DNA from 4 places in the Rhodoferax sp. LS1R11 genome. Region 2 is predicted to be linked to each of the others. Evidence: predicted binding sites of a transcription regulator. Region 2 holds the regulator's gene; each other region holds the start of a gene.
What was found. Region 2 encodes FNR, which switches genes on or off when oxygen is low (the NO sensors DNR and NnrR bind a similar motif). Its sites were predicted from a motif close to TTGATNNNNATCAA; they were not measured.

Region 1 (7,429 bases), on a different contig from region 2:
GTGCCGTCGAGCTTTCGCATCATGCGCCAGGTGCTGGACCGGCTCGAAGACAGCGCCACCGGCCGCCTGCTGCCGGCCTCGTTCCATTGCGAGGTGCCGGCCGACCGCATGGTACAGGCGCAGGCCACGGCCGCCATTTTGGGGGACGAGTTGTACAAGCGTTTTCCGTGGGCGCACTACGACTGCGGTGGTTCGACCCAGTTTGCCCTGCCCACCACCACCGACCCGGTGCAGGCCCTGCTCAACCGCACCTGGGCGCCGACCTTGAGCGTGACCGGTGCCGAGGGCTTTCCGGACTTTAAAAACGCGGGCAATGTGCTGCGGCCCTACACCGCGTTCAAGCTCAGCCTGCGTTTGCCTCCGCTCATCGAAGCCGCCACCGCGGTGCAGGAATTGAAGGCCCTGCTCGAAGACAACGCGCCCTACCAGGCCCGCGTGACCTTTGAGGGCATGAGTTCCGCCACCGGCTGGAACGCCCCCGGCACCGCGCCCTGGTTCGAGCAGGCGCTCAACGCCGCGTCCCGCGACTACTTTGGCGCGCCGTGTGGCTACATCGGCCAGGGCGGCACCATTCCGCTCATGAACATGCTCTCCACCGGTTTCCCGAAAGCACAGATGATGGTGTGTGGCGTGCTGGGCCCCAAGAGCAATGCGCACGGGCCCAATGAGTTCTTGCACGTGCCGTACGCGAAGAAGCTGACCGCGGCGGTGGCGCAGGTCATCGCGCAGTTGCGCTGATGCCCGGAGACTGAACGGTGAGTGCTGATTCAACCTTGTCCACCTTTGTGGCGCTGGACGGCGAGAACATCGCCGTCCAGGACTGGCCGCTGGAGCCCGGCACCGTCGCGCGCGGCATGGTGTTGATCGTGCATGGCCTGGGGGAACATGTCGGCCGTTATGACGCCTTGGCCCGGCGCCTCAACGAGTGGGGGTTTGCGGTGCGGGGGTATGACCAGTATGGCCACGGTGAGTCGGGCGGACCGCGCGGGGGCTTGCCCAGCGACACCCGCCTGCTGGACGATTTGGCCGATATGGTGGACAGCACCCGCGCCCGCATGGCGACCCGGAGGCCCCTGATTTTGCTGGGGCACAGCATGGGGGGCCTGGTCGCGGCGCGCTTTGTGGCGCTGGCCATGCGCCCTGTGGACGGGCTGGTGTTGTCGTCACCGGCGCTGAACCCGGGGCTCAATGCCTTGCAGAAGCTGATGCTGGCGGTCGTGCCTCGCATCGCGCCCAATTTGCGCGTGGGCAACGGCCTGGATCCCGCACTGATTTCGCATGACCCGGCGGTGGTGGCCGCCTACCTGGCGGACAAGTCGGTGCATGACCGCATCTCGGGTCGGCTGGCCCGCTTCATCGCCACAGGCGGCCCCGCCACGGTGGCGCAGGCACCCACCTGGCGCGTGCCGACCCTGTTGATGTACGCAGGGGCCGACAAGCTGGTCAACCCGGCAGGCAGCCAGACCTTTGCCGCTGCAGCGCCGAAGCAGGTGGTGAGCAGCCGCTGCTTTGAGGCGCTGTACCACGAGATCTTCAATGAGCGCAACCGGGAGCCGGTGTTGACAGAGCTCAGAAAATGGCTTGACGCGCGGTTTTAAGCCGCCATCACGCGGCGCTGCTGACTCGCCAGCCACACCAGTGCCGCGCCCGTCAACGCCACGGGTACCAGTGAGCCGTAGTTCAGCAGCGTCCAGCCACGGGTGGTGACCAGCACGCCGGATGCAAACGCACTCAGGGCCAGTGTGGCGAAGACAAAGAAATTCAGGGCGCCCTGCGCCCGGTCTTTTTCTTCGGCTGTGTAGGTTTGCAGGGACAGAGTGGTGCTGCCGGTGAACAGGAAATTCCATCCCACGCCCAGAAAAAACAAGGCAATCAAAAACTGGTGCAATTCAACGCCGGACAGCGCCACCCCGATGCACAGGGCGTTGAGCGCCACGCCCACGCCCATGATGGGCAGGGTGCCAAAACGTTTGATCAGATGGCCGGTGAAAAAGCCCGGTGCAAACATGCCAATCACATGCCATTCCAGCACCAGCGCCACGTCTGAAAAAGGCAGGCTGCACTGCTGCATGGCCAGGGGTGTGGCGGCCATCAGCAGGTTCATCACGCCGTAGCCCAGCGCGCCCGTGGCGGCTGCGACGATGAAGGCGGGTTGGCGCATGATCTCCTTCAGCGGGCGCCCGCCCGTGCCTGATTTTTTGGGGAGCGGGGCCGGGAACTCAATGAAGCTGAGTACCCCCATGGCCAATAGCGCGACGACGGCCAGCGCCACGTAAGCGCCCGCAAAGGGCACGCTCATCAAGGTGCGCGTTTGCTGCGCCAGGTTGGGCCCGAGCACCGCGCCGATCAGGCCACCCGCCATGACCAGCGACACCGCTTTTTCGCGCCAGGCGGGGGGGGCCAGCTCAGCGGCGGCAAAGCGGTACAGCCCGGCATTGGCGTTGTAGTAGCCCGCCACCACGGTGGCCGTGCACAGCAGCCAGAAATCCTTGTGGACCACCGCCCAGGCACACAGCAGTGCCGAGCCCAACGCCACGGCCAACCCCATCTGGAACGACACCTTTCGCCCAAAGCGGTGCTGCGTCTTGGCCACCAGCCCGGTGGACAGGGCGCCACCGACCACATAGCCCATGACGGGCAGGGTGGCCATCCAGCCCAGCGGTGCCAGGCTCAAGCCCACCAGGCCGTTGATGGCGATGAAGGTGACGTTGTTGGTCAGGAAGAGTCCCTGGCAGATGGCGAGTAGCCAGAGTTGTCGGTTCATGGGGCGTATTTGATCCAGCGCAAAGGTGCTTCGCATTTTCACTGGTTTGCCGGGACAAGCTGCTACATTTATTGATGTATTAATAATGCATCTTTAAAGGTCATCCATGTCCACTTCTTTCGCAAGCACCATTGATCTGCGCCAGATTTCACCCCCCGCGCGCCATCCGCTGATTTTCAGCCGTGTTGAAGCCTTGTTGCCGGGGCAGTCACTGGAACTGATCAATGACCATGATCCCCAGCCCCTGAATGCGCAGTTGCAGATGCGCAGCCCGGATTCATTCAGCTGGAGTTACCTGGAAAAAGGCCCGTACGTGTGGCGTGTCCAGATCGGTAAAAGTGCCACCGTCGCGCGTGCGTCGTCCGGTAGCTGCTGCTCGGGTGGCGGTTGCTGCGGTTGACCTGCCTCACATGATTCGTCCGTAGGGTCTGGCAACTTCGTTGCATGAAATTTGAGACTCCCCTTGTCGCGCTCATGGAGCAGGTCTGGCAGAGTTTGGGTTTGTGAGAGGCGTGGTCATCATCATGCCGTCAAGGGTCAGGAAAGTGGTCATGGTCAGTTCAGCCCACGCCAAAGCGGTCGGTCAGGTGGCCAAAGTAGCCGCCCCAGAACATCTCCTGCAGCGGCATTTCAACTTTGCCAGCATCGGACAGCGCCTTGAACAGCCGATCCGTCTCGGCCAACGGGTGATCGGGCGACTTTGGCATGTCCCCAAAACGCCCGATGGGCATGGAGAACGCAGTCCCGAACACGGACTTGCAGAACCGCAATGCTTCTTGGGCGTCGGCGGGAGAGATCCGAAAAGGATTGCCGTGAAAACGGCGTGTGACTACACCAACAGCGCCGCCAAGGCCGTCAAGGCCGCTGTCTCGGCGCGCAGCACCCGCGGGCCCAGCGTGACGGGCGCGAAGCCGCCTGCCAGGGCCAGCTCTTCTTCAGCAGGGCCCAGACCACCTTCCGGGCCTGACAGAAAAGTCATGGACCCGGCAGGGTTGCCCGCCGCAGCGACGGCGTCACGCAAAGCCTGCGTGCCCGGTCGCAGCGACAGCAACAGCGCCTGCCCCGTTTTGGCCGCCGTTTGGGTCTTGGCCCAGGCGGCAAAGCCCATGACCTCATGAATCACCGGCACCCGGTTGCCGCCACATTGTTCACAGGCTGAAATGGCCACGCTTTGCCAGTGCGCCACTTTTTTCTCGGCGCGCTCGCCGCTCAGGCGCAAGACGCTGCGCTCGGTCATCAGGGGCTGGATGCTGGCCACGCCCAGTTCGGTGGCTTTTTCCACCAGCCAGTCCATGCGGTCATTGGCCGGCATGCCCAGCGCCAGATGGACCTCATGCGCCGCTTCGCGCTCCACGGCGTGGTGCGCGCCGATCTGCACGCCCACGTCGCTGCGCCCCATGTGCTGGATCACCGCATCGAACTCACCGCCACTGCTGACGATGCCGGGCCCGCCGTTGAACAGTGTGATGGTGTCACCCGGCTGCAGGCGCAACACCTGCACATGGCGGGCGGCGCCAGCGGGCAGGTCCAGCAGATCACCGGTGGCAAGGGGCGTGGGGCAGTAAAAACGGGGCATGAGATGTTGCTATTGTTTTGATAGCTGTATGTGCAGGTAATACCTGGGCTACAGCCCGATTCTTCTTAAACCCGGCCAAAGGCATAGCCTTCGGCGGCCTCAATGCCTTCCACCTGGTCGATCAGGCGCAACAGCGGTTTGAGTTGGATGTACCGCCCACACGTGGCTCGGATGTAGTTGATAAAACGCGGCGTGTCCGCCAGGTACTGCGGCTTGCCGTCGCGCAGCGTGAGGCGGGCAAAAATGCCGGCCACTTTCAGGTGGCGCTGCAGGCCCATCCACTCCACGCCCCGGTAAAACTCGCCAAAGTCGTCGCCCACGGGCAGGCGCGCCTTGTCCCAGTAGCGGATGGTGATGTCGAGGCAGAAGTCTTCTTCCCAGCTCAAAAACGCGTCGCGCATCAGGCTGGCAATGTCGTAGGTGATGGGGCCATACACGGCGTCCTGAAAATCCAGCACGCCCAGGGCATCGCCCGCGGTGCCGGACACCATCAGGTTGCGGGGCATGAAGTCGCGGTGCACATAGACGCTGGGCCAGCTCAGGTTGTTGGCCACGATGAGCTTGAAGGCCTCGTCCAGCGTGCGGCGCATGTCGCCCTCGACCGCCACGTCGCGGTGTTTTGTCAGGTACCAGTCGGGGAACAGCGCCAGCTCGCGTTGCAGCAGGGCTTCATCGTAGGGTGGCAACACGTCGGGCCTGGACGCCAGCTGCCATGCAATCAGGGCGTCCACCGCCTGCATGTACAGGGCGAAGTTGGCTTGCGGGTTGTCCCGGTTGATGACCTGCATCATGGTTTTGGCGCCCAGGTCGGTCAGCAGCATGAAGCCGTTGGCCTCATCCCAGGCCAGCACCTCGGGTGCCTTGACATGGGCCTGGGCCATCAGGCGGGCGACATTGGCAAAAGGGCGGCAGTCCTCCTTGTCAGGCGGAGCATCCATGATGATGCAACTGCCACGCGCCGAGTCGACGCGCAAATAGCGCCGAAAACTCGCGTCGGCCGAGGCCAGGCGCACGGAGTCGACCTGCAGACCGTGGACCGGCGCCACGGCGTTCAGCCAGGCGGTGAAAGAGGCTTCGCGTTGCGCGTCCGACCAGAGGGCGGGGGCAGCGAGGGGGGATTCGGGGGGTGTTGCTTGGCTCATGGATAATCCATTCTACAAACCCGACTGCTCCGCAGTTCGCCTTCCACTTGTCTTCCTGCCCGTTACTGCCCTGCCCCATGCGTTTTTTGCTGCCCGACCTCAAACACAGGGTGTTGCGCGTCCGTTTTGTTCCCACCCCGATTGCCCTGGTGGCCTGGGCTTGGCTGCAAGGCGCTTCGGTCAGCGCGCAGGTGCCTCCCGCCCCGCGCAGTGCCTCACCGACTTTTGTCTCCGGCGAACGCCTCTACGGCCGGCCCGACCTGGAAACCGTGGTGGAAGGCCATGCCGAACTGCAACGGGGCGACATGCTCATCAAGGCCGACCGGCTGCAATACGACCAGCCCACCGACCTGGCCAGCGCCAAGGGCAATGTGTTCATCAACCGCGCCGGCAATGTGTATGAAGGCCCCTTGCTGGAGATCAAGGTCGACGCGTTTGAGGGGTTCTTCGACCACCCCAGCTACCAGTTCCCCAGGAACGACGCCCATGGCGAAGCCGATCGGGTGGACTTCATTGACGAGCAACGCGCCGTCATCCACAACGCCACCTTCACGACCTGCCGCCGTGTGCCCGGCCCGAGCTGGATGCCGGACTGGATTTTGCGCGCCACCACCATCAGCCTTGACAACGAGGAAGACGTCGGCACCGCCGAAGGGGCCGTACTCAGCTTCAAAGGCGTGCCGATTTTGCCCGTGCCTTACATCAGCTTCCCGCTGAGTGACCGCCGCAAGTCCGGGCTGATGCCCCCCACCCTGGGGCTGGACAACGTCAATGGCGCCGAGGTGTCCGTTCCCTATTACTGGAACATCGCGCCCAACCGGGACGCGACCATCACGCCCACGCTTATGAGCAAGCGCGGGGTCAACCTGGGCAGCGAATTCCGCTACCTGGAGACCGATTATTCGGGCCAGGTCCGGTTTGACGTGATGCCCGCCGACCAGTTGCGTGAGCGCAACCGCTGGGGCCTGTCCTATGAGCATCAGGCGCTGGTCAACAACCCGCTCGCCAGCCGGTTGACGGACGATGGCCTGGGCCTGAATCTCAAGCTGAACCGCGTGAGTGATGACAATTACTGGCGCGACTTCACCAGCACCTCGTCTTCGTTGACCCAGCGTCTGCTGGCCAACGACGCCACCGTGGCCTGGACCAACGGAAATTTCTCCAGCAGTGTGCGCACCCTCAAGTGGCAAACCTTGCAGGATGTGACGGCCCCCATCACGCCGCCCTACGACCGCTTGCCCCAGCTCACCACCCGTTATGCGCGCAACAACGTCCGCGGTCTTGACTTTGCGATGGAGGCCGACTTCACGCGCTTTCAGTCCGACAGTTCGCTGACCCTGCAGCCCAATGCGCAGCGGGCGTATTCGCTGATGCAGGTCAGCCGTCCGTGGCTCTTTCCCGGCGGGTTCATCACCCCCAAGCTGCAACTGCATGCGAGCAACTACCAGTTTGATGCGGCCTTAAGTAGCGGCGCCACCACGGCAAGCCGGGTGGTGCCGACCTTCAGCCTGGACAGTGGCCTGGTGTTTGAACGCGACGCCAGCTACTTTGGCAAGGGCTTTCGCCAGACGCTCGAACCCCGGGCCTTTTTTGTCAACACGCCGTACCGTGACCAAAGCTTTTTGCCCAATTACGACTCGGGCGCCAGCGACTTCAATTTCGCCACCGTTTACACAGAAAATGCCTTTGTCGGCAACGACCGCATTTCCGACAGCAATTTGCTCACCCTGGGCGTGACCACGCGCTTGCTGGACCCCAACACGGGTGCCGAGGCGGTGCGCCTGGGCATGGCGCAGCGCTTTCGTTTTCGGGACCAGAACGTGACCTTGCCGGGCGGCACCAAGGTGGATGACCGGCTCAGTGACATCTTGCTGGGCGCAGCGGTCAACTGGGACCCCCGATGGGCCTTTGACTCGACCGTGCAGTTCAACCCGACCACCGCCCAGT
Region 2 (7,429 bases):
CGACAAGGTCGTGAGGCAGTTCGCCATCATGACCGTGGTGTGGGGCGTGGTCGGCATGCTGGTCGGCGTGATCATCGCTGCCCAACTGGCTTGGCCCGAACTCAACCTCGGCATACCCTGGCTAAGTTATGGCCGATTGCGCCCGTTGCATACCAATGCAGTGATTTTTGCGTTTGGCGGTTGTGGTTTGTTTGCCTCCGCTTATTACGTTGCGCAGCGAACCTGCCATGTGCGGCTTTTTGGCGACAAGCTGGCCGCGTTCACCTTTTGGGGTTGGCAGTTGGTCATTGTGGCTGCGGCCATTTCATTGCCTCTGGGGTACACCCAGGGCAAGGAATACGCGGAGCTGGAGTGGCCGATTGACATCCTGATCACGCTGGTGTGGGTGTCTTTTGCCATTGTGTTTTTCGGCACCATCGGTACCCGCAAGGTTCGCCACATTTATGTGGCCAACTGGTTTTTCGGGGCTTTCATCATTGCTGTGGCCTTACTGCATCTGGTCAACAGTGCAGCCATTCCGGCGGGTGCCATGAAATCTTACTCGGCCTACGCCGGTGTGCAGGATGCCATGGTGCAGTGGTGGTATGGCCACAATGCGGTGGGCTTTTTCCTGACCGCGGGTTTCCTGGGCATGATGTATTACTTCATCCCCAAGCAGGCTGAGCGGCCGGTGTACTCCTACCGCCTGTCGATTGTTCACTTCTGGGCTTTGATTTTCACTTACATGTGGGCGGGTCCTCACCACCTGCACTACACCGCCTTGCCTGACTGGACCCAGTCGGTGGGTATGGTCTTCTCCCTGATCTTGTTGGCCCCCAGCTGGGGCGGCATGATCAACGGCATCATGACCCTGTCGGGTGCCTGGCACAAACTGCGTGATGACCCCATCCTGCGTTTCCTGATCGTGTCCTTGTCCTTCTATGGCATGTCCACGTTCGAAGGCCCGATGATGTCCATCAAGACGGTCAACGCCTTGTCGCACTACACCGACTGGACCGTGGGTCACGTTCACTCCGGTGCTTTAGGCTGGGTTGGTCTGGTGACGATGGGTTCCATGTATTACCTGATTCCCCGCCTGTTTGGTCAGAAGCAGATGTACAGCGTCAAAGCCATTGAAATTCACTTTTGGGCCGCCACGATTGGTATCGTGATTTACATCGCCGCCATGTGGATTGCCGGTGTGATGCAGGGCCTGATGTGGCGCGCCATCAACACGGACGGTACCCTGACCTACACGTTTGTTGAGTCGGTCAAGGCGACTTATCCTTTCTATGTGCTGCGTCTGCTGGGTGGTTTGCTCTATCTCGGCGGCATGATCATCATGCTCTGGAACACACTGAAGACAGTGAGCAACGGCCGCTCTGCCACCGTGAATATCTCGGCCCCGGTTGCACCTGCCCACGCCTGAAAAGGAAAATACCATGGCAAATAACAATACAAGCGGCGGTCTGTCGCACGAAAAAATAGAAACCAACAATTTCTTGATGATCGTCCTGATCTTGCTGGTCCTGCTGGTCGGCGGTTTGGTGGAAATCGTTCCGCTGTTCTTCCAGAAGTCCACGACTGAGCCGGTCAAGGGCCTGATGCCCTACACCGCGCTCCAGTTGGCCGGGCGCGATATCTACACACGGGAAGGTTGCTACAACTGCCACTCTCAAATGATTCGCCCGTTCCGGGCCGAGACACTGCGTTATGGGCACTATTCGGTCGCTGGCGAGTTTGTGTATGACCACCCGTTCCAGTGGGGCAGCAAGCGTACCGGACCGGACCTGCACCGCGTAGGCGGCAAGTACAGCGACCAGTGGCACGCCACCCACCTGAACAACCCGCGTGATCTGGTGCCAGAGTCCAACATGCCCGCATATCCCTGGCTTCTCAAAAACGCTGTGGATGCCGCGTCTGTACCCGGGAACATGAAAGCCTTGCGTACCGTGGGTGTGCCCTATACCGACGAGCAGATAGCAACAGCGGCAGCAGACGTCAAGGGCAAAACCGAAGTGGAGGCCGTCATTGCCTACCTTCAGGTTCTGGGTACCTTGGTCAAGTAAACGGGAGCGTCAAGATGAACTTTGATATCAACACGCTGCGTTCGCTGGCTACGGTCGCCAGCTTCATTACTTTCATCGGCATCATGGTGTGGGCGTATTCCCGTCGCAACGCGGCTGATTTCGAGGAGGCCGCCAATCTTCCTTTCGAGCAAGACTGACGAACCGCACTACAAGGAAAAAAAATGAGCGACTTCACAAGCAATTTCTGGGCGATCTACGTTTCCGGAATTACCGTTGTCAGTATCCTGGCCTGTCTTTTGCTGCTGTGGTTTTCAGGCAAAGCCAAGGCCATGACCGCCAGCGACAACACCACGGGTCATGTGTGGGACGGCGATTTGCGTGAGATGAACAACCCCCTGCCGCGCTGGTGGGCATGGCTGTTCGTGATCACCATCGTCTTTGCCTTTGCTTATCTGGCGCTGTACCCGGGCTTGGGTACCTATGCCGGAAAACTGGGCTGGACGTCGACGGGCCAGCACCAAGCCGAGGTGGACAAGGGCAATGCCGAGGTGGCCCCCTTGTACGCCAAATTTTCCGGCATGAAGCCTGAAGACGTGGCCAAGGACGCACAAGCCATGGCCATTGGTGAGCGTCTGTACATGAACAACTGTGCGCAGTGCCACGCGTCCGATGCGCAGGGCAGCAAAGGCTTTCCCAACTTGACCGATGGCGACTGGTTGCATGGTGGCGCGCCTGAAAAAATCAAGGAAACCATCACTGGCGGCCGTATCGGCATGATGCCCCCGATGGCCGCAGCGGTCGGGACGGCCGACGACGTGAAAAACGTGGCGCAGTATGTGCTGAGCCTGTCGGGTAGCCCCCACGATTCATTGCAGGCGTCGTTGGGCAAGTCCAAGTTCACCGCATGCGCGGCATGCCATGGCATGGATGGCAAAGGCAACCAGGCCCTGGGTGCGCCTAACCTGACGGACGACATCTGGCTGCACGGGTATGGCGAAACCGCCATCATCGCGATGGTCAACGGAGGCAAGACCAATCAGATGCCAGCGCAGGCAGGCAAGCTGACGGAGGCGCAAATCCATGTATTGGCGTCCTATGTGTGGGGACTCTCCAACAAGGGCGTGGCCGCTGCACAGTAAGCGCGTACGGTTAGCGCCATTGATTTTTAAGTGAGACGAATTGAGCAACACTGATTCCGAGGTACGAAAAATCATCCCCATCATCCCGCAGGAACCGGATGAGGTGATGGTGTCTCTCTACGCATCACACGAAAAAATCTATCCCCGCAGCGTCTCGGGTCTGTTTTCGAACTGGCGTTGGGGGATGGTTTTTTTGACCCAATTGGTGTTTTACGGCATGCCATGGCTGGAGTGGGGTCAGCGGCAGGCTGTTCTGTTTGATCTGGGCGCCCGGCGCTTCTACATCTTTGGTTTGGTGCTGTACCCGCAGGATTTCATTTATCTCACGGGTATTCTGGTGATCTCCGCTCTGTCGCTGTTCCTGTTCACCGCGGTTGCAGGCCGATTGTGGTGTGGCTATGCCTGCCCTCAAACGGTGTACACCGAAATTTTTCTCTGGATAGAAAAAAAAGTGGAAGGTGACCGTTCTGCGCGCATGCGTCGTGACGCCAAACCTTGGTCGGTGGACAAAGTTACGCGCAAAAGCACCAAACATTTTCTTTGGCTTGCGGTGGCCCTGTGGACGGGCTTTACCTTTGTGGGCTATTTCACGCCCATCAAGGAACTGGGTGTTGAATTTCTGCAGATGAGCATGAGCTCCTGGGAAGTTTTCTGGACATTCTTTTACGGTTTTGCCACCTACGGCAACGCAGGCTTTATGCGCGAGCAGGTTTGCAAACACATGTGTCCGTATGCGCGCTTCCAGAGTGCCATGTTTGACAAAGACACGCTCATCGTTACCTATGACAGCGAGCGTGGGGAGCCACGGGGCGCCCGGTCCCGCAAGGCGGACCCCACAACGCTGAACCTGGGTGCCTGCGTGGATTGCAGCCTGTGTGTGCAGGTGTGCCCGACCGGTATTGATATACGCAAGGGCTTGCAGTACGAATGCATTGGTTGCGGCGCGTGCGCGGATGTGTGCGATACCGTGATGGACAAAATGGGTTATGCGCGAGGTCTGGTCAAGTACACGACCGAAAACGCCATGAACCAGCACTGGACCAAGGCGCAAACCTGGCGCCATGTGTTTCGACCCCGGGTGTTGATCTACACGGCCATTCTGGCCACCATTGTGGTGGCCATGCTGGTCAGCCTGTCCATGCGCTCGCCCTTCAAGGTGGATGTGGTTCGTGACCGCGGCGTCATGGCGCGCATTGTGTCGGGCGGAAAGATTGAAAACGTGTACCGCCTCCAGGTCATGAACGCCACCGAGTCGGCCCAGCATTACAAGATTGCGGTCACCGGGTTGACAGGTTTGGCCGTGAATTCAGAAAGCATGGTGATGGTTGAGGCCACCCAGTCGCGCTGGATTGCGGTACGGGTTCAGGCGCCTTTTGATGCGGCTGCGCCCGGTTCTCATCCCATTCAGTTTGAAATTGATTCGGTGGATTCACCCGGGCACGTGTCTGAAAAGTCTGTCTTTCTGGTTCCTCAATAAGGATTGGTCATGAAAAAAAATACCATTGATGCAGGTGCACCCTGGTGGAAGTTCGGTCATGTGTGGCTGGTGGTGGCAGGCCCCGTCATTGTGGTGGTCGCAAGTTTCATCACCTTGTACCTGGCCATCACCCGGCCCGAGCAACTGGTATCGGAAGACTATTACCAAAAAGGCATTGAAATCAACAGGACGCTGGGTAAGGACGGGAATGCCGCCAGCCTGGCACCCGCGCTGCAGGCACGTAACCACGCTCAGACGGGTGTGGTACCCATGCCTGCGCCGCCAGCGGTCAAACCTTGAGCCCGATTACGGTTAACGCAGTTCTCAAAGGATTTTCTCCATGCGCTCACAACGATTGATGTGGATTGTTTGGCCGGCCTTCATGGTGGCCTGCATCCTGGAAGGTCTGGTGTTTGCGATGATTGATCCGCAAGATCTGCACTGGTTTGGTCAGCCCGTGGCACTGTCGCGGCAAGGGGTTTACACCGTGGCATTTTTTTTGTTCTGGGGTGTGGTCATGGTCTCTGGCGCCCTGACCACGCTGTTGTCGATGTCACCGTTTGAAGTCAACCGCTGTCCCATGCCCAACGAAGCGCGCCCGGATGCCTGTCCCAAGCAGGGTTCCTGCTGAACCCGCTTCTTGTATCGGTCTAATTGCAGGCCTTGGGGTTGACGATCTCTTTGAGCGCGTCGGTGTTGAGAATCTGCACATGGCGTTGTTTGACCTCGACAATGCCGTCGGCTACAAACTTGGAAAAAGTGCGGCTGACGGTCTCCAGCTTCAAGCCCAGGTAGCTGCCAATTTCTTCACGCGTCATGCGCAGAATCAGCTCTGATTGAGAAAAACCACGCGCATGCAGGCGCTGCACCAGGTTCAGCAAAAAGGTGGCCAAACGCTCCTCGGCCCGCATGCTGCCCAAGAGCAGCATGACGCCGTGTTCGCGCACGATTTCGCGGCTCATGATTTTGTGAACATGGCGCTGCAACGCGGAGACTTCCCGGGACAGTTCTTCAATCCGGTCGAACGGCATGACGCAGACTTCTGCATCTTCAAGGGCAACGGCATCGCAGGTATGGTGTTCATTGACGATGCCATCCAGACCAATAACTTCCCCCGCCATTTGAAAACCTGTGACCTGATCCCGGCCATCTTCTGAGGCAACACAGGTCTTGAAGAACCCGGTGCGGATGGCGTACAGATTGGCAAACTTTTCACCATTTCGAAACAGTGTGGTGCCGCGTTTGACCTTGCGCCGTGCCGCCACGATCACATCAATGCGGTCCAGTTCGTCCGAACTGAGGCCAATCGGCATGCACAGCTCCCTCAAGTTGCAGTTGGAGCAGGCGACTTTGATGGTTTCAGGATTCATGCGAATGATTTTGGCACCAAATGGCCTCCAGCCCTGATGTGTGTCAAAGATTAAGGCCCATGAATGCAGCAATTTTTGATTTGAATCAAGAATCCAATTGGGTGCTTGAGGCACATTCGTCAGCATTGTGAAGGACTCCCCATGACAGCCGTCGTTGCTGAACCTATTTCTGAAGACCTGTTGCGCCGGTTTGATGTGTCCGGGCCCCGCTATACGTCCTACCCGACGGCGGACCGCTTTGTGGAAGCGTTCGCCGCAGACGACTACACCCAGGCGTTGAAGCTGCGCCGATCAGGTGCGGCGGGCATGAGGACGCCTTTGTCCCTGTATGTCCACATCCCCTTTTGCGAATCGCTTTGCTACTACTGTGCCTGCAACAAGATCATCACCAAGCACCATGACCGCGCCACGTCTTATCTGCGTTATCTGAGTCGTGAGGTGGATCTGCACACCGCACAACTGGGTGTCGGGCAGACCATTACCCAACTGCATTTGGGGGGCGGAACACCGACCTTCTTGTCGGATGACGAACTGCGTGAACTCATGGGCATGCTGCGTCGCAACTTTACCTTTGCCTCGGGGGGCGAATATGCCATTGAGGTTGATCCGCGCACGATTGACGCCACCAGGCTCGATACGCTGGCGGAACTCGGCTTCAATCGGTTGAGTTTCGGTGTTCAGGACTTCGACCCGGCGGTGCAAAAAGCGGTACACCGGGTACAGCCGGTCGAGCAGGTTTTTGCCTTGGTGGAAGCGGCTCGCCAGCGCAACTTTGATTCCATCAATGTGGACCTGATCTACGGCTTGCCCCAGCAAAGCCCGGAGTCGTTTGACCGCACCCTGGCGCAAGTCATTGAGTTGCGGCCCGAGCGCATCGCGCTTTACGCCTATGCGCACTTGCCGGAGCGTTTCAAACCCCAGCGCAGGATTGCCACGGTTGAGTTGCCCAGCGGCGCAGCCAAGGTGGCGATGCTCGCGCGCTCGCTGGCCGCGTTCATGGGGGCAGGCTATGTGTATGTCGGCATGGACCACTTTGCGCTGCCCACCGATCCGTTGGCAATCGCCAAGCGGCAGGGGCGGCTGCATCGTAATTTTCAGGGGTACAGCACGCAGCCCGACTGCGATTTGATTGGTCTGGGCGTGTCCTCCATTGGTCGTATTGGGGCGACTTACAGCCAGAACGCCAAGACGCTGGAAGAGTATTACGACCACCTTGATCAAGGGCATTTCCCCGTGGTGCGTGGGCTGGCGCTTTCACGTGATGACCTGATCCGACGTGCGGTCATCATGGCGTTGATGTGCCAGGGCCAGTTGTCATTTGAGTCGATTGAACTGGCTTATCTCGTCGACTTCAAGAGTTACTTTGCGTCTGAATTGGAGGCACTGCAGCAATTGGCCGGGAAAGGATTGGCCACCGTGGATGACTCCGGCATT
Region 3 (7,429 bases), on a different contig from region 2:
GGTGACTGACAACGTCCATGCCAGCGACAGTTTCAGCTACCGCATGGAAATGAGAACCTGATCAGCCGGAGTCGCATAAAAGCCGGACAATTAAATCCTTATGGAAATAAATGTCCTGATAAATAATCCGTAATTGGCGGGGTATGCAAGCCGCTATGCCGTTTAAGCCAGCTTCAGCAACAAAGCCTGCGCCGCCGGTTCTGAAGAAGCCGGGTTCTGACCGGTGATCAGCAGTCCGTCGGTCACGACATACGGTTGCCAGTCTGCAACTTTGGAATAGGTGCCGCCGTTTTGCGTGAGCATGTCCTCCACAAGAAACGGCACCACGTTCGTCAAGCCCACGGCCTCTTCTTCGGTGTTGGTGAACCCGGTCACAGACTTGCCGTGCACCACCGACTGGCCATTGGCCGACTTGGGATGACGCAGCACGCCTGGCGCATGGCAAACCGCGGCGACGGGTTTTCCAGCTGCCAGCATGGTCTCAATCAGCGCGATGGACGTGGCATCTTCGGCCAAATCCCACAGTGGACCGTGACCACCGGGGTAGAACACGGCGTCGAAGTCTTGTGCCGCCATATCGGCCAGCTTGTAGGTGTTGGCCAGGAGGCCCTGCGTGGCCGGGTCAGCCTTGAAGCGATGGGTTGACTCGGTTTGGGACGAGGGATCATCGCTCTTGGGGTCCAGCGGCGGCTGGCCACCCAGGGGTGACGCGAGCGTGACGGCTGCGCCCGCGTCTTTGAAGACGTAATAGGGGGCGGCGAACTCTTCCAGCCAGAATCCGGTTTTGGCGCCGGTGGTGCCGAGTTGGTCGTGTGAGGTTAAAACCATCAGGATTTTTTTCATGGGGTGTCCAGTCAATGAGTGAGTCGGTGAGGGGGTTTACAGCGCGGCTTCGAGCACGCGGCGGCTGACCGCTGGCGTCACGTCGCCGTGCTCGCTGAGTTGGGTCATGCCGTGTTCTTCCAGCTGGTGAATCACCACATCAATGGCGTCGTGGCCGAGTCCGTAAGCGCTCAGGCGCGTGGGGATGCCCATGCGCTCAAAGAAATCACGGGTCTGGTCGATGGCCGCGGTGATGCGCTCGGCCTCGCTGCCGGTGCGGATGCCCCACACCCGTTCGCCGTATTGCAGCAGTTTGGTGTGTTTCTGTGTGCTGCGTTCGTTCAACATCGCGGGCAGCACGATGGCCAACGTGCGAGCGTGGTCGATGTTGTGCTGGGCCGTCAGCTCATGGCCGATCATGTGGGTGGCCCAGTCTTGTGGCACGCCGGAGCCAATCAGGCCATTCAGCGCGAGGGTGGCGGCCCACATCAGGCTGGCGCGGTCATCGTAGTCCGGCGCGGGTGCTGCCAGCAGCCGTGGACCGATTTCCACCAGAGTTTGCAGCAGGCTTTCGGCAAAACGGTCTTGCACCGGCGCATTCACCGGGTAGGTCAGGTACTGCTCCACGGTGTGGACGAAAGCATCGACCACACCGTTGGCGATTTGCGGCAGAGGCAGGGTGTAGGTCTTGGTCGGGTCCAGCACGGAGAACAGGGGAAACACATGGCGGCTGCGAAATGGCAACTTGGCCCCGATGTCGCGGCGGGTGATGACTGATCCGTTGTTCATTTCCGAACCCGTAGCCGGCAGCGTCAGTACCGTGCCAAACGGGAGTGCACGGGTGATGTTGCCACCGCGTTTGAGCAGAATGTCCCAGGGGTCCCCTTCAAAGGGAACGGCCGCGGCAATGAACTTGGCGGCGTCGATGACCGAACCGCCACCGACGGCCAGCAGGAAGTCAAAGCTCTGTTCGCGCACCAATTGGACGGCCTTCATAACCGTTTCGAAACTCGGGTTGGGCTCAATGCCGCTGAAGGTACTGTGCGCGCGTGCCCCCAGCGCTTGGCGCACCTCGGCTAGCGTGCCTGTTTTTTCAGCACTGGCGCCGCCGACCAAGATCAACACTTTGGCCGTGGTCGGGACCAGGGTGGACAGGTCGGTAAGTCGGCCCTGACCGAAAACAATGTGGGTGGGGTTGTGGAAATCGAAGTTCTTCATGGGTGTCCTGAGGTGGGTGATGGAGGGTGAAAGGTATAAAAGTAGACCGGTCAACTAGTTAAATGCTGCAAATTGAGGCGGGTGATAGGGTGCTGGTCAGTGCGTGCCCGGACCGAGCAACTTTTCGGTGCTGGTCATGGCGTGGTCAAACGGGGAGCCGTCGCGGCGCAATTTCGCCAGCAGGCTGGCACCCAGCCAAAGTTCATACAGGGTCAGGGCGGTTGATGGTGCCGACAACGCCGCCGAGACGGAGCCGTCCGTGCGCGCCTCTTCCAGGCACTGGGCAAGGCGTTGCACCACCCGGTCCGTGCCGTCCCGCAAGGTCAGGCGCATGGTTTCTGAAATATCCGCCACCTCCGCGCTGAGTTTGACGATCAGGCATTTGGATCCGGCCTCCACGGCCTCGCATCCGTCAGCACCCATGCCGCACTGGCTCACGTTCCAGTGCGACCAGTACCGCATCAAGCGCTCGCGGGCGCTGCCTGAACCCGATTTGAGAAGTCCGTCCAGGCGAACCAGGTAGCCGTCAATGTAGCGGGTGAGCAGTGCCTCACCAAAGCGCTCTTTGGAGCTGAAGTAATGGTAAAAAGACCCTTTGGGCACGCCTGCCGCCGTCAATATTTCGGCCAGCCCAACGCCGACAAAACCTTTGCGCGCAATCAGGCGCTCCCCGCAGTCGAGGAGGTGATGTTTTGCAGTCAGTGGGTCGGTCGCCATGGGGTGATTATGCCAAAGTAGACCAGTCGTCTAGTAACGGGATAACTCAAACCCCTTGACGTGCCGGGTTTTGGGGGAGGAGGTCTGACCCACTGGCCAGATCCGCCGCGTCAGGGGGCGATGGCCTCGCCACCCAGCGCTTCCAGCAAATCAGGCAGCAATTTGCGCAGTTCGCCGGTGGCAATGGCGGCATCGGCGTCAAAGCCGTCGTCCTTGCCGGCCGAGCTGCCTTCAAACACCACATCCAGAAACGTCAGCTTCTTGATTTGCATGCCTTCGGTCAGCATGAAGGACACGCGGCTGTCCCAGGTCAGGGCCAGGCGGGTCGGCAGCTTGCCGCTTTCCACGTACTGCTTGACCTCTTCAGTGTCCAGCGGGTGGCGGGCATAGCGCACCACGGCCTTGGACTCGTCGGCGGCCTTGAGTTCGCAATCACGGTCTACCGTGAAGCCTTGAGGTGCTTCCTGGGTAATCAGCCACTCCGACATGGCGGCCGTGGGCGAAATTTTGGTGTCCACCAAGGCGACTGCAAAACCGGGCAGGCATTTCACCAGCATGGTCACCACTTCATCGGCGCGGCCCTGGCTGCCGGCGTCAATCACCAGCAGGCTGGCCTCCGGATCAATCCAGACGAAAACAGTCGACTCCTTGATGAAAGCCATCGGCATCAACTGCAGCTTGATGTCTTCCTTGATCTCCTTGATTTCCTTTTTGCCGGGCTTGCGGCCCGTGGTGGCCTCAATCTGGGCGGTGCGCTCCTTGGCCTTGCGGGTCAACACCGAGCCGGGTACCGCCTTGGTTTCAATTTTCAGCTTGAAAATCAGCTGTCCGCTGACCGACTCCACCAGCGGGCCGTGGGCCTCACCGCGCGGTTCTGTCCAGCCGATGGACTTTTCCTGGCTGGCACCACATTCCACAAAACGCGCCCCATCCAGGCTCTCTTCCATTTGCGCCAATGACGCGGACCATCCGGCCCCGATTCGATACACGATGACGTTCTTGAACACTTGCACCCTTTTACGATTGGTTTAACCCGATAAGTATCGATGATTCCGTCAAACCGCCTGCTTCAATATTTAACGCAACTTTACAAACCTTTCATCACGCGCCATGCGGCAGATACACACGGCGCACAGACTTGCATCCAACCTGATACCAAGTTCTGTGTATCAGACTCACTCCAAAAGGATGTTCACATGAAATCAGTTTTTAAACCCGTTTTGCTTGCGGTTGCCTTGGCCACTGCCGGGTTTGCCGCATTTTCACAAGCGCCCGCAGGCGACATGATGAGGGGCACAGGAGGCATGCACGAGGGCCGTGGCCATGAGCGCATGGGCAAAATGGACCCCGCCAAGATGCAGGCACGGACGGACAAACGCAACGCCGACCTCAAGGCCGCGCTCAAGATCACCCCGGCCCAGGAAAGTGCCTGGACCACCTACACCGCCGCCATGAAACCACCGGCCGACATGATGGGCAAACGCCCTGACCGCGCCGAGATGGACAAGCTCACCACGCCCGAGCGCATCGACAAGATGAAGACGCTGCGTGCCCAGCACATGAACGACATGATGACGGCGATGGACAAGCGCGGCGAGGCGACCAAAGCCTTCTACGTCACGCTGACGCCGGAGCAGAAGAAAACGTTTGATGACCGCGCCATGCGCCACCATGGCGCTGAAGGTCGCCATGGCGGTCGTCATGACGGCAACATGCCAGCCCAGCCCAAGAAATAAGCCGGCAAACAAGGTGGGCGATCAGGCTCATCGGCGGTCCTGTCGAACTGGTTTCGGCAGGACCGTTGTTGTTTGTCAGGCCAACATTTTTTTGAGTTCGCCGCTGGCAATCAGCTTGGCCAGGTCGTTGGCGCCACCGACCAAAACCCCTTTGACAAACACCATGGGGAACGTGGGCCACCCGGTCCACAGCTTGAGTGCATTGCGCTGGCGCCAGTTGTTGAAATAGTTGCCGTATTCCAGGTATTCATAGGCCACACCGGCGGCGTCCAGCGCCTTGCGGGCCTTCTTGGGGTAGGGGTTGAAGCCCATGCCGACCACCACCACGGCATGCTGCGCGACAGCGGCCTGAACTTCGCGCATGATCGATTGTTCATGCGTTGCCACTTTTTCCCGGATGGCGGGATGAATGTGTGACTCGTCAAGTAGGGGGCGGGGCATGGCAATATCCTGGGGTTGATGGTGTCCGCATTATGCGGCGCACTGCCCTTGCCACCGCCATGGGCGCCTTGTCATGGCTTGACCTACATCAAGTCATTCTGGGGTGCCGGAGCCTAAACTGCGAATTCCTATGCCCACACCACTGCTCAAAGTTACTGCCAAGCCCCTTGGCCCAGCCATTCCTGCTGTGCGAACCGTCACGTTAACCCGGCCTTTGCACTGGCTGGTCTGGGCGTGGCGCGACATGGCCAAATGCGGCTGGCTCAGTTTTGCCCATGGCCTGGCGTTGGCCCTGGTGGGGGCGGGCATCCTCCTGGTGGCGCATGACCGCTTCTGGTTGCTGGCGGGGGCGTTGTCGGGCTTTCTGGTGGTGGCGCCTGTGCTGGCGACCAGCCTGTATGCCTTGAGCCGGGCCCTCGAGCGCGGTGAAAAACCCCATGTCCGTGTGGTGACCAGAACCTGGCTGAACTGGCAGAACAGCCACTTCAATAAATTTGGCAATGACTACTGGTGCCTGGTGCAGTTCGGCGCCTTGCTGGCGCTGGCCGCCACCGGTTGGGTGCTGACCTCGGCGGCCCTCATCACCCTGTTTGCGCCGGTGCCGATCAACACGCCGCTGGAGTTTGTCCAGCATGTGATGCTGGCTAAAAATGGATTCCTGTTTGAACTCTGGCTGGCCATGGGGGGCGTGCTGGCGGCGCCTATTTTTGCGTCTACTGTCGTGGCCATGCCCTTGTTGCTGGACCGGCGGGTGACTTTGCTGCAGGCGGTGCTGACCAGCTGGCGGGTGGTGTTGAGCAATCCCTTGCCGATGGCTTTCTGGGCCGCGATCATCCTGGGCTTTACCTTGCTGGGTTTGGGTTCGGCCCTGCTGGGGCTGATTGCTGTCATTCCGATGCTGGGCCATGCCAGCTGGCATGCCTACCGCGATCTGGTGGATGTCTCGAACCTGCCTGAGCGGGATGTACAGAAAAAGGAGTCGCGCTGATGTTCGGCTACGACGAGTCACAGATTGCCACTTTCGGGCTTACCTTTGGGGTGGGCGCATTCATGCTCTACATGCTGTTCATCATCGGACAACTGGCGTGGGAGTCGAAGGCTGGCAAGTTTGGCACCTTCATCATCTTTCTGGGTCTGGGTTTCGGCATGATCGGCTTTGTGGCCAAGTACCTGATCCAGTGGACGATGGGTATCAAGTGAGCGGCAGGTAAATCCCTTTTATTTCGTCGCCGTTTCTTTTCGACACATCCTCTACAAAACCCAGGTCACGGGCCAGCTTGAGCATCCGCTGGTTGGAATCCAGCACGGTGGCTACCAAGCGCTGCGTGCCTTGCGTGCGCAGGTAGGCGATGATTTTTTGCATCAGCAGCAGACCCAAACCACTGCCTTTGAGTTCTGAGCGCACGATCACCCCGAACTCGGCCTCGATGTTGTCCGGGTCCGTCATGGCGCGCACCACGCCCAGGGTTTGGGGCAGGCCGTCAGGCCCGGTGGTCAGGGCGATGAAAGCCATCTCACGGGCGTAGTCGATCTGCACCAGGCGCGCCAGTTCGCTGCGCTCCATGGTGCGCTTGCTGTAGAAGACCCGCATGCGGATGTCTTGCGGGTCCAGGGTCTGCAAAAACGCCATGTGCAGCGCTTCATCCTCCGGGCGGATGGGCCGCAACATCAAATCATGCCCCATCCACTGCACGGTTTCCTCCAGCGCGGCCGGATAGGGCCGGATGGCAAAGTGTCCCTCACCCGCCGGGGCTTTGGCGCTCAGGCGGATGCGCGCATCCAGTGCCATGGCGCCTTCAAAATTGACGATGAGCGGGTTGATGTCCAGCTCGGCAATCTCGGGCACTTCCGCCAGCAATTGCGACACCGCCACCAACACGCCATGCAGCGCGGCTTCATCCACTGCGGGGGTGTCCCGCCAGCCAGCCAGCAAGCGTGACACGCGGGTGCGCGAGACCAGCGCCCTGGCCAGTTGCCCGTTCAGCGGGGGTAAAGCCACGGCCCGGTCCGCCATCACCTCCACGGCCGTGCCGCCTTGGCCAAACAGAATGACGGGGCCAAAAACGCTGTCAATCGTGCTGCCCACAATCAGCTCCTGCGCATGCGCGCGGCGCACCATGGCCTGCACCGTGAAGCCCTGGATGCGCGCTTGCGGCAGCTGCCGTTGCACGCGGTCCAGCATGGTTTGTGCTGCCACGCGAACTTCATGCGCGTCCTGCAGGTTGAGGGCAACGCCGCCCACGTCCGACTTGTGGGAGATATCGTCAGACAGAATTTTCAGCACCACCGGAAAACCCATGCCTGACGCCGCCCGGGCGGCCTCCTCTGGCGACGCCCCCACGCGCTGGGTGGGCACGACCGGAATGTGGCAGGCCTCGAGCACGGCCTTGGCTTCGGGTTCGGTCAGCATCTCCCGACCGCTGGCCAGGGCCGCTTGCACCACCGCGCGGATGGCTGCCACATTCGGGCGCAGGCCCGGTACCGTGGCCGGTGGG
Region 4 (7,429 bases), on a different contig from region 2:
ACGCCCCGGTGGCGGGCAGCACGCGGGGTGACTTTGCACGGCGCCTGTGCGCCTCGTCCGACCTCTACCAGTCCCGGCAACGGGCACCCGCCGAGTCGGTGAACTATGTCATCTCGCACGATGGCTTCACGCTGCGCGACCTGTTGAGCTACAACCAGCGCTACAACCAGGCCAATGGCGAAAACAACCGGGACGGCCACGGGCACAACCTCAATTTCAATTGCGGCGTCGAAGGCCCGACAGACGACCCGGCCGTCAACCAGTTGCGCGCGCGGCTGCAGCGGGTTTTGATAGCCACCACCTTGATCGCCCAAGGCACGCCCATGCTGTGCGCGGGCGATGAACTGGGCCACACCCAGGGCGGGAACAACAACCCCTACTGCCAGGACAACGCCGCGACCTGGCTGCACTGGGCCGAAGCCGATACCGACCTGATGGCGTTCACGGCACATGCCGTCGCGGTGCGCCGCCAAACCCTGCCTTTTGCCAACCACTGGTATGACGGCCTGGTGGACTCGACCGGGCTGCACGATCTGGCTTGGCTGCAAGCCGACGGAACGCCCCTGCAGGGGGGCGACGCCTGGCGCGACCCGATGCAACGGGTGCTGGGCTGTCTGATTGGCAAGCCCGGACGGGCCAAGACGCCATTGTTGCTGCTGATCAACGGGGACAGTGCCACCCAGTCTTTTGTGTTGCCACCAGGCCGCTGGCAGGCACTGCTGGACAGCAGCCAGCCACGCGGCGTGTCACACCGGGCAGGGCAAAGCCAGGTCGCGTTCGCCGTGCCTGCCCACAGCCTTTTGCTGCTGGGCTGCCAAGGCGCCGATCCCGCCCCGTAAAGGCAACGGCAGGCTGAACAGCACCTTCAAGCGGGCGCGTTCAAACCACCAGCGGGTCTTCCTGCATGGCTTCCATCTGCTCTTCAAGCATCTGCACCTGGCCCTTCCAGTAATCGCTGGAGCCAAACCACGGAAAGTTGATGGGAAAGGTCGGATCGTCCCAGCGCCGGGCCAGCCAGGCGCTGTAATGAATCAGGCGCAAGGTACGCAGCGGCTCGATCAGCGCCAGCTCGCGCCGGTCAAACTCGCGGAACTGCTCGTAACCGTCCACCAGCGCGCCCAGTTGGCGCGTGCGCTGCTGGCGGTCGCCGCTGAGCAGCATCCACAGGTCCTGCACGGCCGGTCCGCTGCGGGCGTCATCCAGGTCCACAAAATGCGGACCGGGGCCTCGGCTGGCGGGCGAGTCCAGCGGGGTCCAGAGAATATTGCCCGGATGGCAGTCACCATGCAGGCGCAAACGCTTGATCGGATCAATTTCCAAGCCTTTTTGGCCTGTAGCCCCCGTCAATGGTGCGCAAGCAGCTATTAAATCAATAGCATCTTGTGAGGCCTTGGCCCAAGCGGACTGCACGTCCAGCGGCACCTTGTCGTTCTTGAGCAGCCAGTCGCGTGAATCGATACCAAAAGTTTGCAGATCCAGTGCGGGCCGAACGGCAAAGGGCTTGGCCGCGCCCACGGTGTGGATGCGGGCCAGAAAACGGCCAATCCACTCCAGCACGTCCGGGTCGTCCAGCTCAGGCGGGCGGCCGCCCCGGCTGGGGCTGACGCTGAAGGCAAAACCGCCAAAGTGGTTCAGCGTGGTGCTGTTCAAGGTCAGCGGCCCGATCACGGGAATCTCGGCCGCCATCAGTTCGGCCGCAAATGCATGCTCCTCCAGAATCTGCGCCTCGCTCCAGCGCTCGGGGCGGTAAAACTTGGCCACCACCGCGGTGCCGTCTTCCAGGTGCAACTGGTAGACGCGGTTCTCATAGGAACTCAGCGCGAGTTGACGGCCATCGCCATACAGGCCGACGCTGGCCAGCGCGTCCATGACGACGTCGGGCGTGAGGGTCTCAAAAGGGTGAAGACCGGGGGAAGTTGGGGAGAGTGGGAGCATGCACGCATTGTCGTGCCTCGGCGTCCACCGGTTAAAACGGCGCGTCCAGATCCCGGTTCCAGACGGGTTTCATTTTGGCGGCCTGCGCCACCAGCGCCTCAAACGGCAAGGCCTGCTTGACCAGGATCACCGTGCAGGGCGCGTCCATCGCCACCTTGATGGGCACAGTGGCCACAAAACGCTGTGTCATCAAGCCGTGGGTCGCGGCGCCCATGACAATCACGCTGACATGGTTGCCCACCGCATAGTTCACCAATGCCTGCGCCACATCGCCTGACTCCAGCACGTGAAAGGACGTTTGGTGCCCTGCCAGATCCAGCGGCTGTGCCCACTGGCGCAAATTGGCCAGGTAACGGCGATGCACACTGGTTTCACTGGACTCATGGCTGGAGGCACTGGTCTGTCCCGACGAGATCACCGTCACACAAGCCAGCCGGGCGCCGGGGCGCGTGCCCAGCGTGCGCTCCACGGCCTGACGCAGCGAGTACAGCGTGGCATCCTGCACATCCTTGTGGGGGATGGCGACCATCACGATGGGCACTTCTTCAATCTGTTGTGCCGGCAGGGGGCTCGGCTGGTAGTGCATGCCCGCGGCCTTGATCCAGCGCTTGAAGTGCGTTCTGAACCCGGTACTCCGGGTGTTGCGGCCGCGCTCAGACACGGTGACATGCTCGGGATGGCGCAAGTCAAATGCCAGATGCGCGGCCGACGGGTAGCGCTGCGCAGCCTCCGGTGCCAGACAACGCAAGATGACTTCTTGCAACCACTCGGGCAACTGCGGCTGCAGCTTGCGCGGCGGCACGGGGTCCATCCACAGCCGCTGGCGCAAACCGCCCAGCGTTTGGGGTGCGCCGAAGGGGAGCTCACCGGTGGCCAGCTCATACAACATCACGCCAATGGCAAAAATATCGCTGCGCGGATCGCCCCGGACCCCCACCACTTGCTCGGGCGCTATCCACGCAGGTGAGCCCACCGCCTTGCGCAGTTGTTCGGCCAGCAAGTCAGGGTAGAGCGCGTTGCAGGACAAGCCAAAGTCCAGCAACACAGCGTTGCCATCCGGCCGGATGAGCACATTGGCCGGTTTCAAATCGAGGTGCACCGTGTTTTGTTGATGCAGACTGTGCACGGCGAGCGCCACTGCCGCGCCCAGGCGAGCCAGGGTCTCGGCGTCCGGACGCTCCGGCGCGTCAAGCCAATGCTGCAGGGTTTGGCCGTGCACGTACTCCATGACAAGGTAGGGCACCTTTTCCAGATCACCGGCGGCCACAAAGCGCGGCACGTGGGCACCAGAAATCACTTGCATGATCTGGTGCTCCACCTCAAAGCTGACAATGTTCTCGGCCCCGTCGCCCGCCGTCATGCGCGGCACCTTCATGGCCATGGGGAAGCCCGGGTCACTCGCCCCGTCGGTGTAATGCACGCGGTAAATATGGGCCATGCCGCCGGAGTGGATACATTCTTCAATGGTGAATCCATCCAGCTGGGCACCGGGCTCCAGCCGCTTCATCGACCCGTCTCCAGGCGGTCCGCAAAATACCCGGGCAAGCCAGCCTCCCGGATCGCCGCCGCCGCCGCGTGGTGGTCATAGGACACCCGGTGAAACGTCAGTTGTGACTTATCGGTATCAAACAAGGCGTACATGGCCTGGGGATTACCGTCCCGCGGCTGGCCGACGGAACCCACCGTGGCCAGCCAGTGGCGATGTTTGGGGACAGGCACCGCCACGCCCGGCGTGGGCGAGAACTTCATAAGACCCGGCCCCGCGCCGCGGTAATAGAGCGTTTGCATGTGCACATGGCCGCCAAAAACGTAGCGCACCTCCGGTATGACGCTGGCCGCGCCCAGACTGGCCGCGGCGCCACGCTGGTCGTACACATAGCGCCAAAGCTCGGGCCCGTCCAGGCTGGCGTGCACCAGCATGATGGCGTGGTGCTGAAGCGTCATCGGCAAGTCTTCCAGGAACGCCCGCTGGCTTTCATCAAGTTGTTCATGGGTCCATTCCGCGGTGCTGTCCCCCATGGTGATGACGGTTGCCGGGGGCGAGATCGCCATCTCGTCGTGGTTGCCCTTGACCAGCAGGGCCCCTTGCGCAGCGAGGGCCTGTGCCTGCCGGACCACGGCGACCGGGTCGGCACCATAACCCACCAAATCGCCCAACAAGGCAAACTGGTCTGCATGGCGTTCGCGGGCATGCGACAGACAGGCGTCAAAGGCCTGTATGTTCGAGTGAATGTCCGACAACAATGCCAGCTTCATGGGTCTCCTTTTTTTATCGCCCCCCGGGCGTGTTGGCGCATCATGCCCGAAGCGCCTGACAGCAAGTTTGCGTGCAGTCTGCCGGGGTCCATTTGACGCAAATCAAGCATTGGCAGGGCCAATGCCCTGTAAAGTCAAGCCATGCAGAAATGGCAACAACGCAAACGACTCATTACCCGGCGCGGGCTGATGTACTCGCTCGTGCTCTGCCTGTTTATTCTGGGTTTGGGCGGCGTCGGGTTCTGGATCCTGGAGCCCGGCGCCGTGACCTTGGCAGACGGGCTCTGGCTGGCGTTCACCACCGCCGCCACCGTGGGCTATGGCGACATTGTCCCCAGCACCCATGCCTCGCGCGCGTTCTCGGTGGTGGTGGTCTTGCTGGGGCTGGCCGTGCTCTCGCTGGTCACGGCCTCGGTGGCGGCGATGTTTGTCGAAACAGAAGAACGTCAGGTTGAACACGACCTGATGTCCGAGATCGGCGCCCTGCGCGCCGAGGTGCGCAGCCTGCACGCCGAGTTGCGCGAACTCAAAACCACCACGCGCGATACGCGCTGAAATCGGCCGCTGGCGGGGCACACTGCAACGACTTGCTATGTGCCCCATCCCACAGACAAATCGCTCTACCTTGTGGATACTGGGTCTTTGATTGTCTGTACCGGGGGCGACCTGTTCCCGCTCTCAGCAGTCCCAACCCAGAAGGGCCTTGTATGCTTTCAATCGCTGTTGTGCTGATCGTTTTGTGGCTTCTCGGATTGATCACCGCCTATACCATGGGCGGCCTGCTGCACATTTTGCTGGTGGTGGCGGTGGTCATGATTGTGATCAACCTGCTGGGGCGGCGCGGCTCGAATTAACACCCCTGCGACGCTGATACACAGCTCAGCGTCAGGATGCGCCCTCCACGCGGATCGCCACGGCCACCCAGCACTTGCTGGTACGCCGCCGCGACAGCCTGAGGGCCTTGATGCTGCTCGGCCACCAGCCACGGATGCGCCGGGTTGTTGACTTGGGCAATGAAGGCCTGCCAGCTTTTGACAAGCCGTTGACCCAGTTCTGGTGCACCCCATTCGGAGCTGCGCTTTTTGATCTGTGCTGGCGCGAAAAACAGGGTGGCCCTGGGACCGGGCAAGTCTTTTGCGCCACCGAGTTGCTCAACGTGCGTGCCTCCGATCGAACTGCTGTATTTGAGATGGGTGAACCGGGTATGAATGGCACGGCGCAAAGAGGCATTTCCGGCAAAATCGATGTAAATGCACGGCACCTCGGCATTCAATTGGTCAAGCTGATCGTAGGTCAACGTACGGTGGTAACAGCCCAGGCCTTCACAAAAGGCCACATGGCCCGGCGACGTCAAACCCACCACGTCAATGCCAGACCGCTGCGCGAGCTGGAACGCTGTGCCATAAGCTGTTTTGCTGGATGCGCTGGACAACAACATCATGCCGGGCTGGTCGGCCGAATCACGGGCGCCAAAGAAATCGTTGTCGGCCAGGAAGTCGTCAATCAGCCATGACGTGATGAACAAGGGACGCAACAAGGCCTGGATGTCTTCGCTGTCGGCGGTGTAAAACGGATCAGCGCTGCTGCGCAAATACTGGTTGTACACCGGGTGCAGGCTGGCGCGGTGCTCCGCTCCATCTGAAAACCCCGCCGGTGAAAGACGCGCAGGCTGTAGCACTACGCTGCTGGACATCGGGAAGTACCCATAGAGCCGCTCACCTACAGCCACGCCTGCGTGCAGGGACTGCACCACGGTGCCAAAACCCCACACCGGAATACGCCCCCAACCGGCATCGTCCAGACCCCCCACAGGAAAGAAGGCCCAGTAGTTCATGGCCTCGCCAAATGCAGCGTAGGTGATGTTGTTGGAGGTCAGGGCAAAGCGGTCAATGCGCACGCGCACCTCGCCCTCATTCAAAGGCTGCTCGGGCATGCTGCGCAGTTCAGCCGTGGCGAGTTGGTCCTTGCGAACCAGGAAGTCAAGTGTGTTCATGGAGAGACCATAAACGAAGCGGCCCGCCCCGACAATCGGTGCAGGCCGCCTTGGTGACAGAGCCCGGGCGCGTGCGCGCCGCAGATCAGGCGAGTGTCAAGGTCACTTCAATGTTGCCGCGTGTGGCGTTGGAGTAAGGGCACACCTCATGCGCTTTGTCGACCAACGCCTGGGCGACTGCACGGTCCATACCCGGCAGGCTGATGAGCATTTGCACTTCGATACCAAAACCGGCAGGAATCTGGCCGATGCCCACCGTGGCATTGATGGTGGTGTCCGCAGGTACGGCCACTTTTTGCAGGCCGGCCACATATTTCATGGCGCCCAGAAAACACGCGCTGTAGCCCGCTGCAAACAATTGTTCGGGGTTGACGCCACCCCCGGCGCCGCCCATTTCTTTCGGGACGCTCAGCTTGACATCCAACAATCCGTCCGATGACTTGGTGGCGCCATCACGTCCGCCTGTGGAGGTGGCGTGGGCTTGATAAACAACTTTTTCGACTTTGGTGACCATGGTATTTCCTTGGAAAAATGCTTCAGCGAAGCGGGTTAAAAACGGGAAGAAACTCAAAAAATCAAATCAGCAAGGCGCTGCGCAAGGCCTGCACCTTGTGGGTTAGCGCCATCAATTCAGGCACCGGACATTGCACCGCGCTCACCACACACCCGGGGACTTTGGCGGCACTGAGTTTGAGTTTTTGTCCACCAGCGGTGAGCGTGATGTGGACCCGGCGTTCGTCGTCGGGCGAGCGGGTTCGAACCAGCAAATCAGCCGCCTCCATGCGCTTGAGCAAGGGGGTCAGGGTGCCAGAGTCCAAAAACAGGCGCTCGCCCAGGTCAGACACCGACAAACCGTCCTGCTCCCACAGCACCAGCATGACCAGGTATTGCGGGTAAGTGAGCCCGAGTGCGGCGAGCAAGGGCTTGTACAGCTTGGTCATCGCCAGGGATGTGGAGTACAGGGCGAAGCACAACTGGTTGTCCAGCAACAGCGCGGGATCGGAGGAGGACTGTGCGTTTGGAGAAATCATGCGTTTATTATTGCACACAATTAAATTGTGTGCAATTAAATATGCAACTCAACTCGCCAGCGAGACGTTCATCGGGCCCTACGCGTCGCTCGCGAGACCGGGCTGGAGACACCCCTCTAAACGCTGCCAACGCTTTGCGGTAAGGTCATCCGACGGCACACCCAAAAAATGATTCACAAGGTGCCTGGAGAAAAACATGTTCGACTACATCATC

Region 1: AC097N_RS10300 (DUF2249 domain-containing protein) is a predicted target of FNR. The motif match lies at 2,774-2,787, and genes of this name have one in related genera.
Region 3: AC097N_RS10575 (DUF2189 domain-containing protein) is a predicted target of FNR. The motif match lies at 5,013-5,026, and genes of this name have one in related genera.
Region 4: AC097N_RS19660 (potassium channel family protein) is a predicted target of FNR. The motif match lies at 4,284-4,297, and genes of this name have one in related genera.

What each region holds. Positions count from the first base shown of each region.
Region 1 is NZ_JBWMAW010000007.1:35,194-42,622, reverse strand. It holds gene AC097N_RS10315 (M20 family metallopeptidase) at 1-738, shown strand, start outside; gene AC097N_RS10310 (lysophospholipase) at 756-1,598, shown strand; gene AC097N_RS10305 (MFS transporter) at 1,595-2,764, opposite strand; gene AC097N_RS10300 (DUF2249 domain-containing protein) at 2,871-3,164, shown strand; gene AC097N_RS10295 (hypothetical protein) at 3,325-3,495, opposite strand; gene AC097N_RS10290 (16S rRNA (uracil(1498)-N(3))-methyltransferase) at 3,594-4,340, opposite strand; gene AC097N_RS10285 (aminoglycoside phosphotransferase family protein) at 4,406-5,482, opposite strand; gene AC097N_RS10280 (LPS-assembly protein LptD) at 5,560-7,429, shown strand, end outside.
Region 2 is NZ_JBWMAW010000006.1:84,107-91,535, reverse strand. It holds gene ccoN (cytochrome-c oxidase, cbb3-type subunit I) at 1-1,408, shown strand, start outside; gene ccoO (cytochrome-c oxidase, cbb3-type subunit II) at 1,422-2,048, shown strand; gene AC097N_RS09485 (cbb3-type cytochrome oxidase subunit 3) at 2,063-2,206, shown strand; gene ccoP (cytochrome-c oxidase, cbb3-type subunit III) at 2,231-3,148, shown strand; gene ccoG (cytochrome c oxidase accessory protein CcoG) at 3,189-4,625, shown strand; gene AC097N_RS09470 (FixH family protein) at 4,635-4,925, shown strand; gene AC097N_RS09465 (hypothetical protein) at 4,966-5,256, shown strand; gene fnr (fumarate/nitrate reduction transcriptional regulator Fnr) at 5,276-5,995, opposite strand; gene hemN (oxygen-independent coproporphyrinogen III oxidase) at 6,137-7,429, shown strand, end outside.
Region 3 is NZ_JBWMAW010000007.1:98,178-105,606, reverse strand. It holds gene AC097N_RS10610 (GntR family transcriptional regulator) at 1-61, shown strand, start outside; gene AC097N_RS10605 (type 1 glutamine amidotransferase domain-containing protein) at 163-843, opposite strand; gene AC097N_RS10600 (iron-containing alcohol dehydrogenase) at 880-2,040, opposite strand; gene AC097N_RS10595 (TetR/AcrR family transcriptional regulator) at 2,137-2,757, opposite strand; gene AC097N_RS10590 (recombination-associated protein RdgC) at 2,868-3,764, opposite strand; gene AC097N_RS10585 (Spy/CpxP family protein refolding chaperone) at 3,954-4,493, shown strand; gene AC097N_RS10580 (glutaredoxin) at 4,569-4,934, opposite strand; gene AC097N_RS10575 (DUF2189 domain-containing protein) at 5,065-5,922, shown strand; gene AC097N_RS10570 (DUF2788 domain-containing protein) at 5,922-6,134, shown strand; gene AC097N_RS10565 (bifunctional acetate--CoA ligase family protein/GNAT family N-acetyltransferase) at 6,127-7,429, opposite strand, start outside.
Region 4 is NZ_JBWMAW010000023.1:26,939-34,367, reverse strand. It holds gene glgX (glycogen debranching protein GlgX) at 1-839, shown strand, start outside; gene AC097N_RS19675 (serine/threonine protein kinase) at 880-1,935, opposite strand; gene AC097N_RS19670 (serine/threonine protein kinase) at 1,967-3,442, opposite strand; gene AC097N_RS19665 (metallophosphoesterase family protein) at 3,439-4,191, opposite strand; gene AC097N_RS19660 (potassium channel family protein) at 4,333-4,746, shown strand; gene AC097N_RS19655 (lmo0937 family membrane protein) at 4,899-5,045, shown strand; gene AC097N_RS19650 (DUF2855 family protein) at 5,042-6,184, opposite strand; gene AC097N_RS19645 (organic hydroperoxide resistance protein) at 6,270-6,698, opposite strand; gene AC097N_RS19640 (MarR family winged helix-turn-helix transcriptional regulator) at 6,760-7,215, opposite strand; gene AC097N_RS19635 (GMC family oxidoreductase) at 7,412-7,429, shown strand, end outside.